DNA from 3 places in the Qipengyuania sp. NPDC077410 genome. Region 3 is predicted to be linked to each of the others. Evidence: riboswitches for the same ligand, from Rfam matches in the RefSeq annotation. Region 3 holds a riboswitch; each other region holds the start of a gene.
The links. Region 3 has a riboswitch for cobalamin ahead of metE (5-methyltetrahydropteroyltriglutamate--homocysteine S-methyltransferase). Riboswitches for the same ligand answer to the same signal wherever they lie in the genome.
Positions count from the first base shown of each region.

Region 1: it holds a riboswitch for cobalamin, as region 3 does, so the genes downstream of both, ACIGGE_RS01540 (TonB-dependent siderophore receptor) here and metE (5-methyltetrahydropteroyltriglutamate--homocysteine S-methyltransferase) in region 3, are expected to answer to the same signal.
Region 2: it holds a riboswitch for cobalamin, as region 3 does, so the genes downstream of both, ACIGGE_RS11245 (TonB-dependent receptor plug domain-containing protein) here and metE (5-methyltetrahydropteroyltriglutamate--homocysteine S-methyltransferase) in region 3, are expected to answer to the same signal.

Region 1 is NZ_JBITWB010000001.1:312,659-317,470, reverse strand. It holds gene ACIGGE_RS01555 (hypothetical protein) at 1-340, shown strand, start outside; gene ACIGGE_RS01550 (hypothetical protein) at 483-650, opposite strand; gene ACIGGE_RS01545 (helix-turn-helix domain-containing protein) at 647-901, opposite strand; cobalamin riboswitch at 2,037-2,240, shown strand; gene ACIGGE_RS01540 (TonB-dependent siderophore receptor) at 2,416-4,347, shown strand; gene ACIGGE_RS01535 (hypothetical protein) at 4,359-4,812, shown strand, end outside.
Region 2 is NZ_JBITWB010000002.1:649,518-654,329, reverse strand. It holds gene ACIGGE_RS11255 (FecCD family ABC transporter permease) at 1-5, opposite strand, end outside; gene ACIGGE_RS11250 (ABC transporter substrate-binding protein) at 2-817, opposite strand; gene ACIGGE_RS11245 (TonB-dependent receptor plug domain-containing protein) at 814-2,730, opposite strand; cobalamin riboswitch at 2,821-3,006, opposite strand; gene ACIGGE_RS11240 (cell wall hydrolase) at 3,164-4,243, shown strand; gene ACIGGE_RS11235 (hypothetical protein) at 4,365-4,718, shown strand.
Region 3 is NZ_JBITWB010000008.1:7,534-12,345, forward strand. It holds gene metE (5-methyltetrahydropteroyltriglutamate--homocysteine S-methyltransferase) at 1-1,933, opposite strand, end outside; cobalamin riboswitch at 2,046-2,268, opposite strand; gene ACIGGE_RS17835 (S46 family peptidase) at 2,408-4,456, opposite strand; gene ACIGGE_RS17840 (alkaline phosphatase PhoX) at 4,622-4,812, opposite strand, start outside.

The sequences.
Region 1 (4,812 bases), on a different contig from region 3:
AACCGTGCGCACATTTAGCCACACCCGCTCTGAACCATGGATGCCCGAAAAGATTGAGGTCATGGTCCAGCCATACGAGTATGCGCCGGAGCCATCGATAAAATGGAACGAGGATTGGCCGGGACTCTCTCACCCGACTACGGTTCAACGGGGCGAAAGCTACAGCTTGTTCTTGCCCACTTCCGAGCGGAAGAACCTGCAACAGTTTCTTGCCGCTAGGAACGAAAGGGGGGCTATCGAGATCGATGGCCGCAAATGGGCGGCCTCAACTAGAATACCTTTCCCCCGCGAAGAGCTTTGGATGGCCCCCAACCAGGAAGTTGACGGCACGCCGAACTAAGTCCGACTGTCCGCTTCCCACCCTATAATCGGACGTTTGCGTTGCTCAGTGCCGAAGCAAAGCTGTCGGTCCGCTTTTAGGTGTTCTCAAGAAGAGCCTGAACGTCCGGAATTGGGGCGCGTAGCTGCCATAGCCAGAGAGCCTAGGATCGCTGCGAAAGCGCAATCACCAATCTGGCGGCCAGCGCTTCTTCTGCGTTTGCACGCCGCGCTTTGATCTTCGAGACCAGCTGACGTTTGGAATGATCTGGCATGCTCACGATTGCGGCAAGCACCACAGCTTTCAGCAAGTCAGGATGCGCCGTAATCATATAGCGGTCCCCGGTACCTGATCGGCAGGACGACGTAGCCGCTCAACCAGCGAGCGCAGGCTGGCTGTGAGCACGAGGGTTGCGCTCCCCATCTTGATGATCTCGATCTCGTCTCTGGAAATGAGCACATAGAGTGTGCTGCGTCCGATCCCGAGATAGCGACAGGCTTCGGGTACGCGCATGGCGATCGGTTCGATGGCCTGGGGCCCGCATTGCTCGCAAGGATGCTCTGTCGTGCTCGCAGATGGCATAGCCGTCGATCCTTTCATCTTTCGGGTGATGACGGACCGACCTTGGGAAGCATGGAGGGAACAGGCCGGCCCGCCATCAGCACTGAGTATCGATCGATTAGGGCACCCTGCGCCACATGACGTTCCTACGCCGCAGCTGTCGTTCTTTCGCCGCAGCGCAGAGGCGTGGGGGCAAGCACTCCAGTCAAATGCACCGATGCTCATCGGGACGGCGAAGGACGTCCGGGCGAAAGCGGGTTACCGAACGAAAACAGCGCAGAACGCCAAGCGCCGTCGCCAATCTGTTTGATAGCAAAGAACTTTTTGAAATTAGCGCCGCAGGGGCAATATGGGTGCCGTCGCATATTACTGAACGAAACCAACCACCTGCGCCCCGACCGACGGCGGCGCTTTTATCTCGCCCTCATTTTCTTTCTTCAAATCAGACGCTTACGGACAAATACCCCACGCCGATTACGCCTGCAAGCGGAGTGCATCGCGACTGTATCCGGCGCTGCCAGCGACCTGCAGTGATAGCGTTGCGAGTGTGCTTCTGATTAGCAACCAAGCTGCAAAGTTTCTGTAGCGGCAGTGTCTAAGAGCGTCGCTAAATGATGCAACGCCAAGGCAGCGCAACGACGCGATCATCGCACACCAAGCGCCAGATATTCGGATTACGAGCGCACACGGGATACTCGACGATTGGTTGCAGCCACGCTCGTGGACGGCCTATGTGTCAGCTTCTGGGTCAATAATGTTGACGCTTTAATGTCGTGGTTTAGGGTGGGTGTGCGACGGTCGGCTTTTAGGCCGCGCATTCAATATAGAGGACATTGAACCGGCGACGAAGTTGGACCGTATGCGATCTGTCCGGCTTGCGCATTAGAAACTAAAATGCTGCCGTACGGCTTCCGACACCATTCGCGATATTTAAGAAAGGGTTGAGAATCGATCTCAGACGAAAGCGAAAGCTGGTGCCAATCCAAAGGTCGACGGATCAACATCTGGGCATTTCAGTTGGTGACCTAAACAGATACGATGGATTAAGTCCACCTACCCCCTAAAACGGCGACCATCGTCTTGCTGCGTTGCTCTGGAACTGCGCGCTTGCCGCTCATTCGACCAAAGTCTATGAGACGAGCGTCGGCAGAATCAAATGTCGATAAAGCGTGCCGGTAACGGGAACGCAGTGAGGTCTCGATAGGCCAATTCTGCGGCTGTCCCTGCAACTGTAAGCGGCGAGCGCGTAACATGGGTGGGGTTGGCTCCACAACCACTGGGCGGCAATTGTCGTCTGGGAAGGTATGTTTCGTGCGACAACCCGTGAGCCAGGAGACCGACCGGCGCGTGTCGCTCTTGCCGGGCTCATGGGATTGGCCAGGCGCGAAACGAATTTCGTCCGGGCGACGAGTAGCGGTTGGAGCCGCATCGGCAGGACTGCCGGGGGATGCACGCGTCCGTCCCTAGCAGTCTCGTCGACCGCACTCGTGCGGACGCTCCGGCCAAGTCGCCCGGCGCCCCGGAAATTCGTTCTCATGAAATACATTCACCTGTCGCTTCTGTCTTCCGTGCTTCTGCCGGCTCCATCGCTCGCTCAGACCATCGATCCCGCTGCCGATCCAGAGACATCCAACACCTCGATCGTCGTCACCGGGAACCGCGCCACCGATCCCATGCCGCTCGACCGGATCGGCGGATCGGTCACCGTCCTCGACGAGCAAATCCTCGACCGGAGGCAAGTCCGCGAGGTGTCCGACGTGCTCCGCGACGTCCCAGGGGTCGCGGTCGGACGGGTTCCCGGTCAGACACAGCTTCGGTTGCGCGGTGCTGAAGCCAACCATACGCTCGTCCTCGTTGACGGGATCGAGGTGTCGGATCCCTATGCCGGCGAGTTCGATTTCGGAACGCTTATCGCCGACGAGGCTTCGCGGATCGAGGTGCTGCGCGGACAGCAGAGCGCGATCTACGGGTCGGACGCGATCGGCGGCGTCATCCAGTACATCACTCTCGACGGCCGCGATGCGCCCGGGGCGGTCGCGCGGATCGAAGCCGGTTCGTTCGGCATGGTGAACGGTGCTGCCCGGATCGCTGGATATAGTGGCGATCTCGACTACGCGCTGTCCGCCACACTCAATACCACCGATGGCACGCCAGGCGCCCGGAACGGCACGCGCGATCTTGCGAACGACAGTGGTGCGGTCTCGCTGAAGACGACGTTCGCGCCATCAACCAATGCACGCCTCACTGGTGTATTACGCTACGCGCGCACCAATGCCGAATTCAACGACAGCGATTCCGATCCGGGAAGTCCGACCTTCGGATTCCAGGTCGATAGCCCCGGCAACCGCTTCGAGAACGAGGCTATCTATGTGCTCATCAGGGGCGAGCTAGACTTGCTCGACGATCGCTGGACCCAAGCGTTTTCGGCCCAGATCGCGGATACCCGGCGCGACGGTTTCGCTTCGACTGGACGCAGCTATGGCAGCGAGGGCCAGAGGTTGAAAGGGTCCTACGATACGACGTTGCGTATCGAGGCTGGCGGTCTGACCCACCGGGTCACGGCGGCTCTCGATGTCGAACGCGAACGCTTCCGTAACACCGATCCGACCGGCTTCGCATTCACCGGTCGCCGACAGATCGACAATGTCGGTCTCGTCGGCCAGTATGCGATCGATCTCGGAGACCGAGCGAGCGCGTCCGCATCCATCCGCAGGGACTGGAACGACCAGTTCGCCGATACAACCACGTACAGGCTTCAGGCGAGCTATCGGATCGCTGCGGCTACGCGAGTGCGCGGGGCCGTCGGATCGGGGGTGAAGAACCCCTCGTTCTACGAACTATATGGGTTCGTGGACGGCCGTTTCATCGGCAATCCCGACCTCAGGCCCGAGAAGTCGAGCGGATGGGAGATCGGGATCGACCAGTCGCTGTTCGGTGAGCGCGCTTCAATCGGGGTCACCTATTTCGAGAGCGAACTGGACGAAGAGATCTTCACTTCTTTTCCGCCCCCGAACTTCGTCGCCAGCCCTGGCAATCGCGATACCGTATCCAAGAGAAACGGCGTCGAAGTGTTCGGCGAGGCGCGCTTCGCGGAAGCTTGGCGCGTCAATGGAGCCTACACCTATCTGCGTTCCCACGAGGATGGCGCGCGCGAAGTGCGGCGGCCCTCCCATACCGCCAGCCTGGCTGTCGACTGGCGCGCTCCCAAGGATGCCGGAGGGGTCACGCTCGTTGCGCGCTACAATGGAGAGACGATCGACAGCGCTTTCATCGATCCCTCGTTCGTGCCGGTTCGCGTGCAACTGGACGACTACTTTCTGCTGAACGTCAACGCCGACGTGAGGGTGATGGATAATGTCGAGCTGTTCGGCCGAGTCGAGAATTTGACGGCCGCCGATTACGAGGATGTCTTCAGTTTCGCGACGCCCGGACGCTCGTTCGCCATTGGCGCGCGCGCGCGTTTCTAAGGAGAATTTCGATGACGGATGAAATGATAGCAAAGTCCGACATTGCGAGGTTCGCATGGCCTGTCACACTTGCCTTGGCGACGGTGGGCGGATCGCTGGTTGCCGCCTGCATGATGCCGTTCGTGGCTGTTACGATCGTGACCGCCGCGACCATGCGCCGCTCGCTCGCGTTAACGACGATCCTCGCGATCTGGGCGACCAACCAGTTGCTGGGGTTCACCGTCCTCGGCTACCCGCACACGGGATATGCGTTCGCCTGGGGCGGTGCGCTGGGCATCGCATCTATTCTCGCCATGCTCGCCGGTGCCATCATCATGGGAGAACAAAACGAGCTGAGCACCCTTCGGACATTTGGCGCCTTTCTGATCGGCTTCGCTGTTTACGAGGCTGCGCTATTCGGGTTTGCTTTGGTGGTAGGCGGGACAGAGACTTTCACGATGGCGATCGTGGGACAGATCTTCGCGA
Region 2 (4,812 bases), on a different contig from region 3:
TTCACGATATTGTGCTCCGTATCTCCGCCAGTCGACGAGCGGCACGGATGATCGTCGGACCGCCGCAGTAAAGCAGGCTGGTATCGAAGCGTTCGCGCCGCATATGAGGCAGCCGGTCCAGCACTGGGTGCTGCTGGCCAAGGTCGCCGCCTGCAACCAGCAACACCTGCGGCGGCGCGGCAACCACATCTTCGAGCGCCACATAGTCGGCCTGGGACAGCCCACGGGCCGGCGCTCCGTTCGTGAAGCCGGTACGGGCAAGCAGGTCGCTCACCAGCGATTGCTCGCCCGCGACAATTCCGCCGGGCTGCCACAGGAGAACGTCGACGGCGCGCCCGTCCGGCGCCTCTGCTTCGGTGAGCGCCGTTTCGATCCGTTCGATCAGGCGCTGCCCCGCTTGCCGATCGCCGGCCAGAGAAGCCAGTTCCCGGATCTGCTCCTCGCTCGAGGCGACATCACTGGCTATGCCGAAAGTCACGACCTGCATGCCCAGATCTTCCAGCGCGGCGCGCGTTGCGGGCGCGATAAAGCTTCCCGCCACGACCACATCCGGATCGAGCGCGAGAACCTCTTCGACCGTGCCGCCGGTGGCGCGGTATCGCGACGCCTGCTCTGCCGGCATCGAGCTCGATCGTGGATCCTTGCTGTAATGGGATATCGCCAGCAATTGTCCCGGCGCCGTCACATCGGCAAGGATCGCATCGGTGCAGGGGTTCAGGCTGACGATGGTCGGCCGCGCCCCAGCCGTCGGCGCATCGGCCCCGCCCTGCGCACATGCGGCAAGGAACAGGACCGATGCGGCGAGCAGCGGTTTCACATCTTCGCCCTGATCCCGCCGAAGACGCTGCGGCCAGCCGTCCCATATCCTGCAACCGTCTGGTAATCGGTGTCGAACACGTTCTCGACGCGGCCAAACAGTTCCAGATTGTCGCCCAGGCCGAAGGATGCCCGCACATCGAGCAACTCGTATCCTTCGAGGCGAACGGTGTTGGAAGCATTATCCCAGCTTGCACCCACGAGGCGCAGATCCGCCCCGAGGCCGAGACCGAAATCGCTGATCCAGTCGCCGTAAATGGTACCGAAATGCTTGGGTCGCCGCGCCAGATCGAGATCGGTCATACGATCTTCCGCATCGACATAGGAATATATGCCGGCAAGGCGAAGGCCGGGTGCAAGATCGAAGCCTGCCTCCGCTTCGATGCCCTGCGCGCGGGCGCGGGCGGTGTTCAGGTACACGCCGGAAGGTCTTTCAGGCGTAACGCCGAACCCGATCAGATTGTCGCTGTCGCGGCGGAAGCCCGTCAGCGCGAGGTGCAGACCTGAGCCCCGCTGCCCTTTCTCGACGCCCAGATCGTAGCTGGTGCTTTCTTCAGGTTCGAGCTCCGTATTCCCGTAGAACGAGAGCAGCTGGTACAGTGTCGGTGCCTTGAAACCTTCGCCCACGCTACCGCGCACGCGCCAGTCGTCGCCAAAGCCGTAGCTCACATCGCCGCCGAAGCTGACATGCGTGCCGAACTGTTCGTGATCGTCCACGCGCGCACCGCCATGGACGGCCAGACGGCCCATCACCCAGCCGAGCTGCGCATAGGCGCCGCTGATTTCGGTTTCGGCGGCCGTGTCGAAGCTCGTTTCAAACTCGGTCCATTCATGATCGCCTCCGAAAGCCAGCGAGAGGCCACCCAGCAAGCGGTATTCACCGCGCAGCGAGATGCGATCGGAGCGGCCGTCGCTGGCGAAAGTCTCCGCCCCGGAACCATCGCGATTGGCGCGCTTGGTATCGGACAGGCTGTACGCAGCGCGCAGGGTCAGGTCGTTGCCGTAATAGGCAAGGCCGACATCGCCCCAGTAACGCGTGGTTTTTTGCGTATCGTCGGTATCGGCGAGGACGAAGTTGGGTGCGGGAAAGCCATCGATTTCGACGTCGCCTTCTGCAAAATTACCATGCGCGAACAGCTCGAGGCTGGGGGTCAGATTGAGGAAGGCGCTGGAGCCGATAGCGAATTGCTTCGATCCGTCGGCTTCCGTGCCCGATGCGGCTGCGGAAAATCCGTCGGTCTCGAACCATGACCCGGTCAGGCCGATAAAGGCATTGTCATTGCCTGCTCCGGCAGCGGCGCTGGCAAACAGCGTGTCTCGCGAGCCGTACTCGACGCTGGCAGTCATGCCGCGTTCGGCCCGCGTCGAGATGTCGATCACCCCGCCCACGGCTTCCGATCCCCAGATCGTGCTGTTCGATCCGCGCAGAACATCGATCTTGCCGGCTGTGCCGAGCAGCAGATTGCCGAAATCGAAGCCGCCCGAAGGGCTCGCCTGGTCGGCCACGCGCACGCCGTCGACCAGTACCAGAAGCTGGTCGGGATTGGCGCCGCGCACGTTCACGCTGGTTACCGTACCGACACCCCCGCTACGCGACAGCGACAGACCGGGAACGCGCGCAAGTGCGCGTGCCGGATCGGCACCCTGAATGGTTTCGATCTCTTCCCGTCCGATGACGGTGACCGACTGGCCGGTATTGCGCAGATCGGTGCCGAGGCCGTTGGCCGTGACCGTGATGATCGCCTCGGCCGGGGCCGAGCTGCGATAGCTGCCCACAGTCGCTTGCTGATCGCCAGCCTCGTTTGCCTCGTCCTGGGCGGCGATGATTTCCTCGAGCGCCTGCTCGCTGGCAGTCTGCGCATACGCTGCGCCAGGTACTGCCGAAGCGGAAATCAAAAGCAGATATTTATACACGTAACCTCCTGTCATGAACGAAATGCCGCCCATGACGGGAGGGAGCCGAAACGCTCCATCCACGTTTGCTACAGGTACACCCCGCCCTGCAGCCGAACGACGGTCATGGGCAGGTCTCCTGGCTCCCGGATCAGCGGCCCTGTTCCGCCTTCCCGCTTTCGCAGTGGCATATGGAGCGGACCTCCCCGGTCACAGTTGCGGGAGCAGCGAGGGGCTTGCACCCTCTTCCCTCTTCGGGCCTGCGCAAACAGGCCAACCCGTGACTCGCGGCGCCGACTACTGCGCAATGTGTCGTTGCACAAGACGCAACTTCATTAAGTTTTGCTGTTATAGGGCGCCATCGAATCCCGTCCCGTTGCGGGATGGCGATCGCACACATCTGTCGGCCTTACCGGGTATAGGCTATGGGCAGTTCCTTAAAGAAGGACGCAGTTTGAGCGGATTGGAAGTGTTGGCCGGGAACAAGGACCGTGCGCTGCACGTCGCCTCGCCGCGCGCTCAACGCCGGGCCGCAAGATTGCAGGATCGCCGTAAACTGGTGACCCGCCTCGGTATTCTTGGCGCTGCCATCGCTCTTCCGACCGTGGCTGCGCAAGGCGAATGGTCCGATTTCAGAAGCGCGATTGGCCTGGGCGACGAACGCGTACCCTTGACGCCCATGCCGTTCGAAACGGCTGGCGAAAGCTTTCCTGGATCGGCCTTCTATTACCTCGAAGATGCCCCGCGCCTTGCCACAGATATCGCCGACCTTCGCAAGAGCGAAGGGACGCTTGAAACCGTCGAATTTGCACAAAGTCATGGCGCGGGTGCAGCGGCACAGGCATTTCGCCAGACGGGCAACGGGATCGACAAGGCGCGCGCATTGCAGTGCCTTTCCATGGCCGTGTACTACGAAGCCGCCAGCGAAAGCCTGTCGGGCCAACAAGCGGTGGCGCAAGTGGTCCTGAACCGGGTTGCACATCCCGCCTATCCCGCCAGCATCTGCGGTGTGGTGTTTCAGGGGTCGGAACGCAAGACGGGCTGCCAGTTCAGCTTCACCTGCGACGGATCACTGGCGCGCACCCCTTCCCGCCGGGGGTGGGCGGTGGCCCAATCCGTAGCGCTGGGTGCCTTGGCGGGCGAGGTTTACAAGCCCGTCGGCCTGGCCACACATTACCACACCAATTACGTGAACCCCTATTGGGCCGCCAGCCTCGACTATATCGGTGCCATCGGCGCGCACCGTTTCTATCGCTGGAAAGGCGGGGCCGGAACCGCCGGTGCCTTTACCGACGACTATGCCGGCGCGGAGCCGCTTGCCGCCCCCAACGTTCGGCGCGCGGAAGCGGACGTCCCCGGCCCTGTACAGCCTACCCCTCCGTCCAATGCCGCTATCGGTATCAGTACCGAACCGGATGCGCCGGTTGGGGCGCCCGCCGCCGCAGCTCCAGCCGACAAGCTTCCGCAATCCGGCAGGGTTCGCGAGGAGTATGCCAATTCAGGCAAATGGATCAACGAGCCCGGGAAAAAATAGGCTTGCGGGCCAACACGAAGGCAATCCTTTACGTCTCCACAACCATGCTGCGGAACCGAAGTTTAGCGTGCTTCGGCCATGAGGGGGTTCAACAGCCCAGCCCCCCTGAGGAGACCATGGCATGCCGGTCCATTTCGCTGCCGCACGTTCCACCGCTCATTCGCCGATTGCCCGGGCACTGGCTCGCAAAGCGCACTCGCGCGCGGCGAACGACAATGCCGGGGCAGCGCAGATGGTCGCCACCGCTTCCCCTGTCGATGGCGTGATGCATGCAGCGCTGAAGCACTTTGCGAACCATGGGCTGAGCGCGGCGAAAGTTGCAGCGCAGCAGGCTGAACACGCCCATGCGGCCGACGACACCGAAAGTTACGACTGGTGGCTCGGCATCTGCCGAACGCTCGATCGCGGGCTGGCCAGACGTCTTGATGAGCAGCTTGCCATCAAGTCGTTGCTGGCGAGCATATCCCCCGTATAACTCCGGAAAATCCACGTGTTACCGTTAACTGAAATATGATGGATGCCCCTTAAACGGCTTGCCATGGGTGAGCGAAGCGGGTCATTCGATTTGA
Region 3 (4,812 bases):
TCTGGTTGCCGACGCCGGCAGCCGCGAGGCGGAAACAGTCGACCGCCCAATCCAGATAGGCCGGCCAGTCACGCTCGCGCAGGGGAAGTCCTTCACGCAGCGCTGCCTCATCGATCTGGATCGCCTTGCAGCCCGCCGCTTCCAGGTCGAGTACCTCGTCGCGGATCGCCAGCGCGATCTGGCGGCAACTCGCCTCTCGGGGCTGATCGTCGCGCACGAAACTCCAGTTGAGGATCGTGACCGGACCGGTCAGCATGCCTTTGACAGGCTTGTCGGTCAGCCCCTGAGCATAGCGCCACCAATGGACCGTCATCGGTTCGGGCCGCGAAACATCGCCATATAGGATCGGTGGCCTGACGCAGCGCGATCCGTAGCTCTGCACCCAGCCATTCACGGTGAAAGCAAAACCCGCAAGCTTCTCGCCGAAATACTGGACCATGTCGTTTCGCTCGAATTCGCCATGGACCAGCATGTCGAGCCCGGCCTCTTCCTGCCATCTGATCGCGCGCTCGGTCTCTTGGTGCAGGAAAGCGTCGTAGCTCTTACTGTCCAGTACGCCGCGATTATACTCCGCGCGGGCTTTGCGCACGGCGCCGGTCTGCGGAAAGGACCCGATGGTGGTTGTCGGGAAGAGAGGTAGATTGAGCACCTTGCTCTGAGTCTTGACGCGCTCGGCATGACCCGCGCGGCGTTCGCGCATGTCAGGCGTGAGGGCAGCGATCCGTTCGCTGACAGTGCGATCATGGATGCGTGCAGCAGTCTTGCGCGCTTCGGTCGCACGGGCGGAGGCGGCCAACTCAGCTGCGACGCTTTTTCTTCCATTCGCTAACGCCCGGCGCAGCAGATCGAGCTCCTCGATCTTTTGCACTGCAAATGCCAGCCACTGCTTCAACTCATCGTCCAGCCTGCTTTCCAACTGCAGATCGACGGGCACGTGCAGCAGGGAGCAGGAGGGGGCGAGCACCAGATCACGCTGCGCCGCCAGCGGCTCCAGACGATCCAGCAGCGCGGCCAGATCGGCGCGCCAGATATTGCGCCCGTCCACCACGCCAAGCGAGAGCAGGCGGTTTTGCGGCACCGCCTTCACCACCGCATCCAATTGCTCCGGCGCGCGCGCCAGATCGATGTGCAGTCCGGCGACCGGCAGGGAGGCGGCGAGCGACAGGTTATTTTCCAGACCTCCGAAATAGGTGGCCAGCATGATCTTCGGCCCAGCACGGCCCAGCTTGGCATAAGCGCGGGTAAACGCGCGGCGCTGCCGATCGGTAAGGTCTGTAACGAGGATGGGTTCATCGATCTGCACCCATTCAGCGCCTGCTTCCTCAAGCCGTGCGAGCACAGTGACATAAAGCGCAAGAACCTCTTCGAGCAGGTCGAACGGATCGCTTCCGTACTCTTTTGCAAGGCTCAGCCAGGTTACCGGTCCAAGGATGACCGGACGCGTTTCAAAACCCTGCGCCTTGGCTTCGAGATAGTCCTCCAGAGGCTTGATGTGCCCGAGTTGCAGCCGAGTTTCAGGCTCGATCTCGGGGACAATGAAATGATAGTTGGTGTCGAACCATTTGGTCATCTCGCCAGCGGTCACGCTGCCATGCGCGTGGCCGCAAGTCGCACCGCCGGTCGCACCGCGTGCCATCGCAAAATAGGTTTCGAGCCCGGCTGCTTGGCCGCTGGCGAGGCCATAGCGCGCCGGAATGGCGCCGAGCATCACGCTTGTGTCGAGCACATGGTCGTACAGCGAGAAATCATTTGAGGGCAGCCAATCGACGCCGAGTGCCTTCTGCCGCGCCCATGTCGCGGTCCTCAGGCCCTGTGCGGCCTCTTCCAATTCGTCTTGTGAAATAGTGCCGGCCCAGAATTTCTCGAGTGCGAACTTCAGTTCGCGGCGTGGGCCGATGCGGGGAAACCCCAAGCTAGCAACGGAAACGGTCATTTTCATTTACCCCGATGAAGACGGGGGAGACCGGTCGGGCGCGCGCGCCGGACGCGCGACGGTAGATCCGGGCGCGCGTCATGCAAGCGACCAGACCGGGCACCCCGCCGGTGGACGTTATCGCGTCGGAGGCAGGTCTCCTGGCTCGCGGGTCAAAGCAAAACGGTCCGTCTTCCCGGAAGGCGAGCCTTCCAGTGACATGAGTGGACCGCCGCTCGCCGCTTACAGTTGCGGGGGCAGCGCCGGCATTGCTCCCTTGTCAGGGCGCGCACCGGCTTCCCGTCTTAGCTCCGGCGCGGCGAACCCACCGGAGAACCTCGACAAACATCCCATCGGCCTTCCAAGCCATCACGTCAATAGAGCATATAAAGAATTCTTTATATGCTCTATTGATAGGCGATCATCCGAATTTTTAATGCCTGTTCGTAAAGCGGACAGGCGTTTTCAGCTCGCCCGTTACTGGACGAGCAGTGCTCAGCGCCGGGCCAGTTCCTCGACGAGGGCAGGGGCGGGATAGATCGTCTCCAACGCCTCCTGCACCGCTGCGGCAGAGACAGCGACGGTTCGATTGAGCGTGCCATCGTATCCGTAATTGCCACCCAGCGAATGGATGTTGCCGTCGAAGGCTGCACCGATCACGGTACCGGCCCGGTCGATCACCGGTGATCCGGAGTTGCCGCCGATGATATCGTTCGTCGTCACGAAATCGTAGGTCGTATTCTTGTCGATCTTCGTCTGGTTTGCAGCGAAGGCCGGTGCCACATCGAAGGGTGCGTTGCCGGTAGCACGCTCAAAGGTTCCGCCCATCGTCGTTTGGAACGGGACCTGATTGCCACGCTCGATCCAGCCCTTCACCTGGCCATAGCTGATGCGCAGGGTAAAAGTGGCGTCTGGATAGAGGCTGTCACCGTAGGCGGCAAAGCGCGCATCGGCCAGTTTGACGCCGGCGGCTGCCAGTGGACCCGAATACTGGGCGTCAGCCAGCGCCTTCAATTCGCGCTGGCGCGTGGCCAGTTTGAGCGCGTACTTGATCATGGGATCGTCAGAAGCCTCTACCGCCTCGAGGCCGCCATCCCACAGCGCCTTTCGGACTGCCGGATCGGCGAGGGAAGTGCCGTTTACCAGCCGTTCGGCAAGCTGTTCGGGGCTCTCCTTCCCGAGCAGAAGCTTGGTGTCGGGATCGTCCACGCCGAGATATTCGCGCGCCTTGGATAGGCTCCATTCCATGCCCAGTTCATCCAACCACGGATTGACGGGCCGTTCGTCGAGCACCTGCTTTTCAGTCAGCGGCAGCGCGCTGTCGGTATAGCCGGGCAGACGCTCTGAATTGGGTTTGCCGCGTTCCTGTGCCGCAAAGACCAGAGTTTGCGCGTAGCTGTAAAGATCGCCCGATGGCTGGGTGAAACGAAGCGGATAGTAGAGCGCGCGGTACGCGTTCATCGCCTCATCCACCGTCGTCCAGGGATCTCCGATCTCGCTATCGCCCGCAACCTGCTGGCGCAGATCGTTCTGCGCTTCGGCGAGTCTGGCAGTGAAAGCCGGATCGTTAAGTGCCTTGGTGCGACCGATATAAACCTTCAGACTGTTCTCGATGCCGCTAAGCATGTCGCCGCCTTCGCGGGCATGTTCCTTGCTTTCTTCCATTGCGCGGATCAACCGACCACGCAGTTCACTGAGCGTGGCGACCGTAACCGGCAGCCGTACTTCGCGCTCGAATGCCAACTGGCTGTCCGTCCATAGGCGGCTGGTCGATCCCGGGTTGCCAACCACAAAGGTGATTTCGCCTTCTTCCGGAGCGCGAGGGTTCCATTTTAGGTGCTCGGGCGTCGCGATCGGCCGACCATTCTCATATGCGCGCAGAAAGCTTGCATCGAGCGAGTAGCGCGGAAAATTGAAATTGTCCGGGTCGCCGCCAAAGGTCGCGGCTCGATCTTCAGGTGCCCAGGCCAGGCGCACGTCGGAGTACTTGCGATAGGTGTAGAGCTTGTACTGTCCGCCACCGAAAAGCGTCACCACCTGACAGCGGGTCGTCTCCGAGTCGGGGCAGCCGGCCTTCTCCAGCTCGGCGATCTTCGCGTCGCGCGCTTTGGTCAGCGCCTCTCCGGTCTGCGATCCGATCGCGCCAATCACATCGGGCGTGACGTCCGAGATCATGGTGACCACTTCGGCCTGCTGACCCGGACATTTGAGCTCGGCATCGCGCCGGTCCGCAACGAACCCATTGAGCAGATAGTCGGCAGTCTCGTCCGAATTGTCGAACAGGCAGCTCGCGACACAATGGTGGTTGGTCAGGATCAATCCATCGGGCGATACGAAGCTGGCCGAACAGCCGCCCGTCAGTCGCACAGCCGAATTGCGCACCGTATCGAGCCACGCCTGATCGGGAGCCCAGCCATATTGCTCGCGGACCTGCTCGGCTGGAAAACCGTCGAACGTCCACATGCCTTCTTCTGCCATGGCAGGTTGCGAAGCCAGCGCACAAATGGCGGCGGCGGCAAAAAGTGCGTTTCGATTGATTTGCATCTGACTGTTCCTCCTGGTTCGAGGGCGGTCATGCGATCTGTAGGATGGCCGCTCTTGGCGATATGTTAGACCTCTTCCGCGCCTTTGCGCCAGTCTTCTGGTAAATTCAGCGCTACTGAGGCCCTGACCCCGCGCTGGCTTTCGGGGCTCGGAATTTTCGCCGATCTAGACGGCCCACGGGCCTGTAATGGCAAGAGTCCGCGTCGGTGAATATGCGTTGACGAAGAACCACTTGCCGTCAGGCGAAAAACATCCGCCTGCCAGTTCTGTCTGCATGCGCAGGCGACCCAGAGTATAAGCCCGGCCATCGGGCGTAATACCGCGAAGATGGTTATCGACCACTTCGGTATACTGGT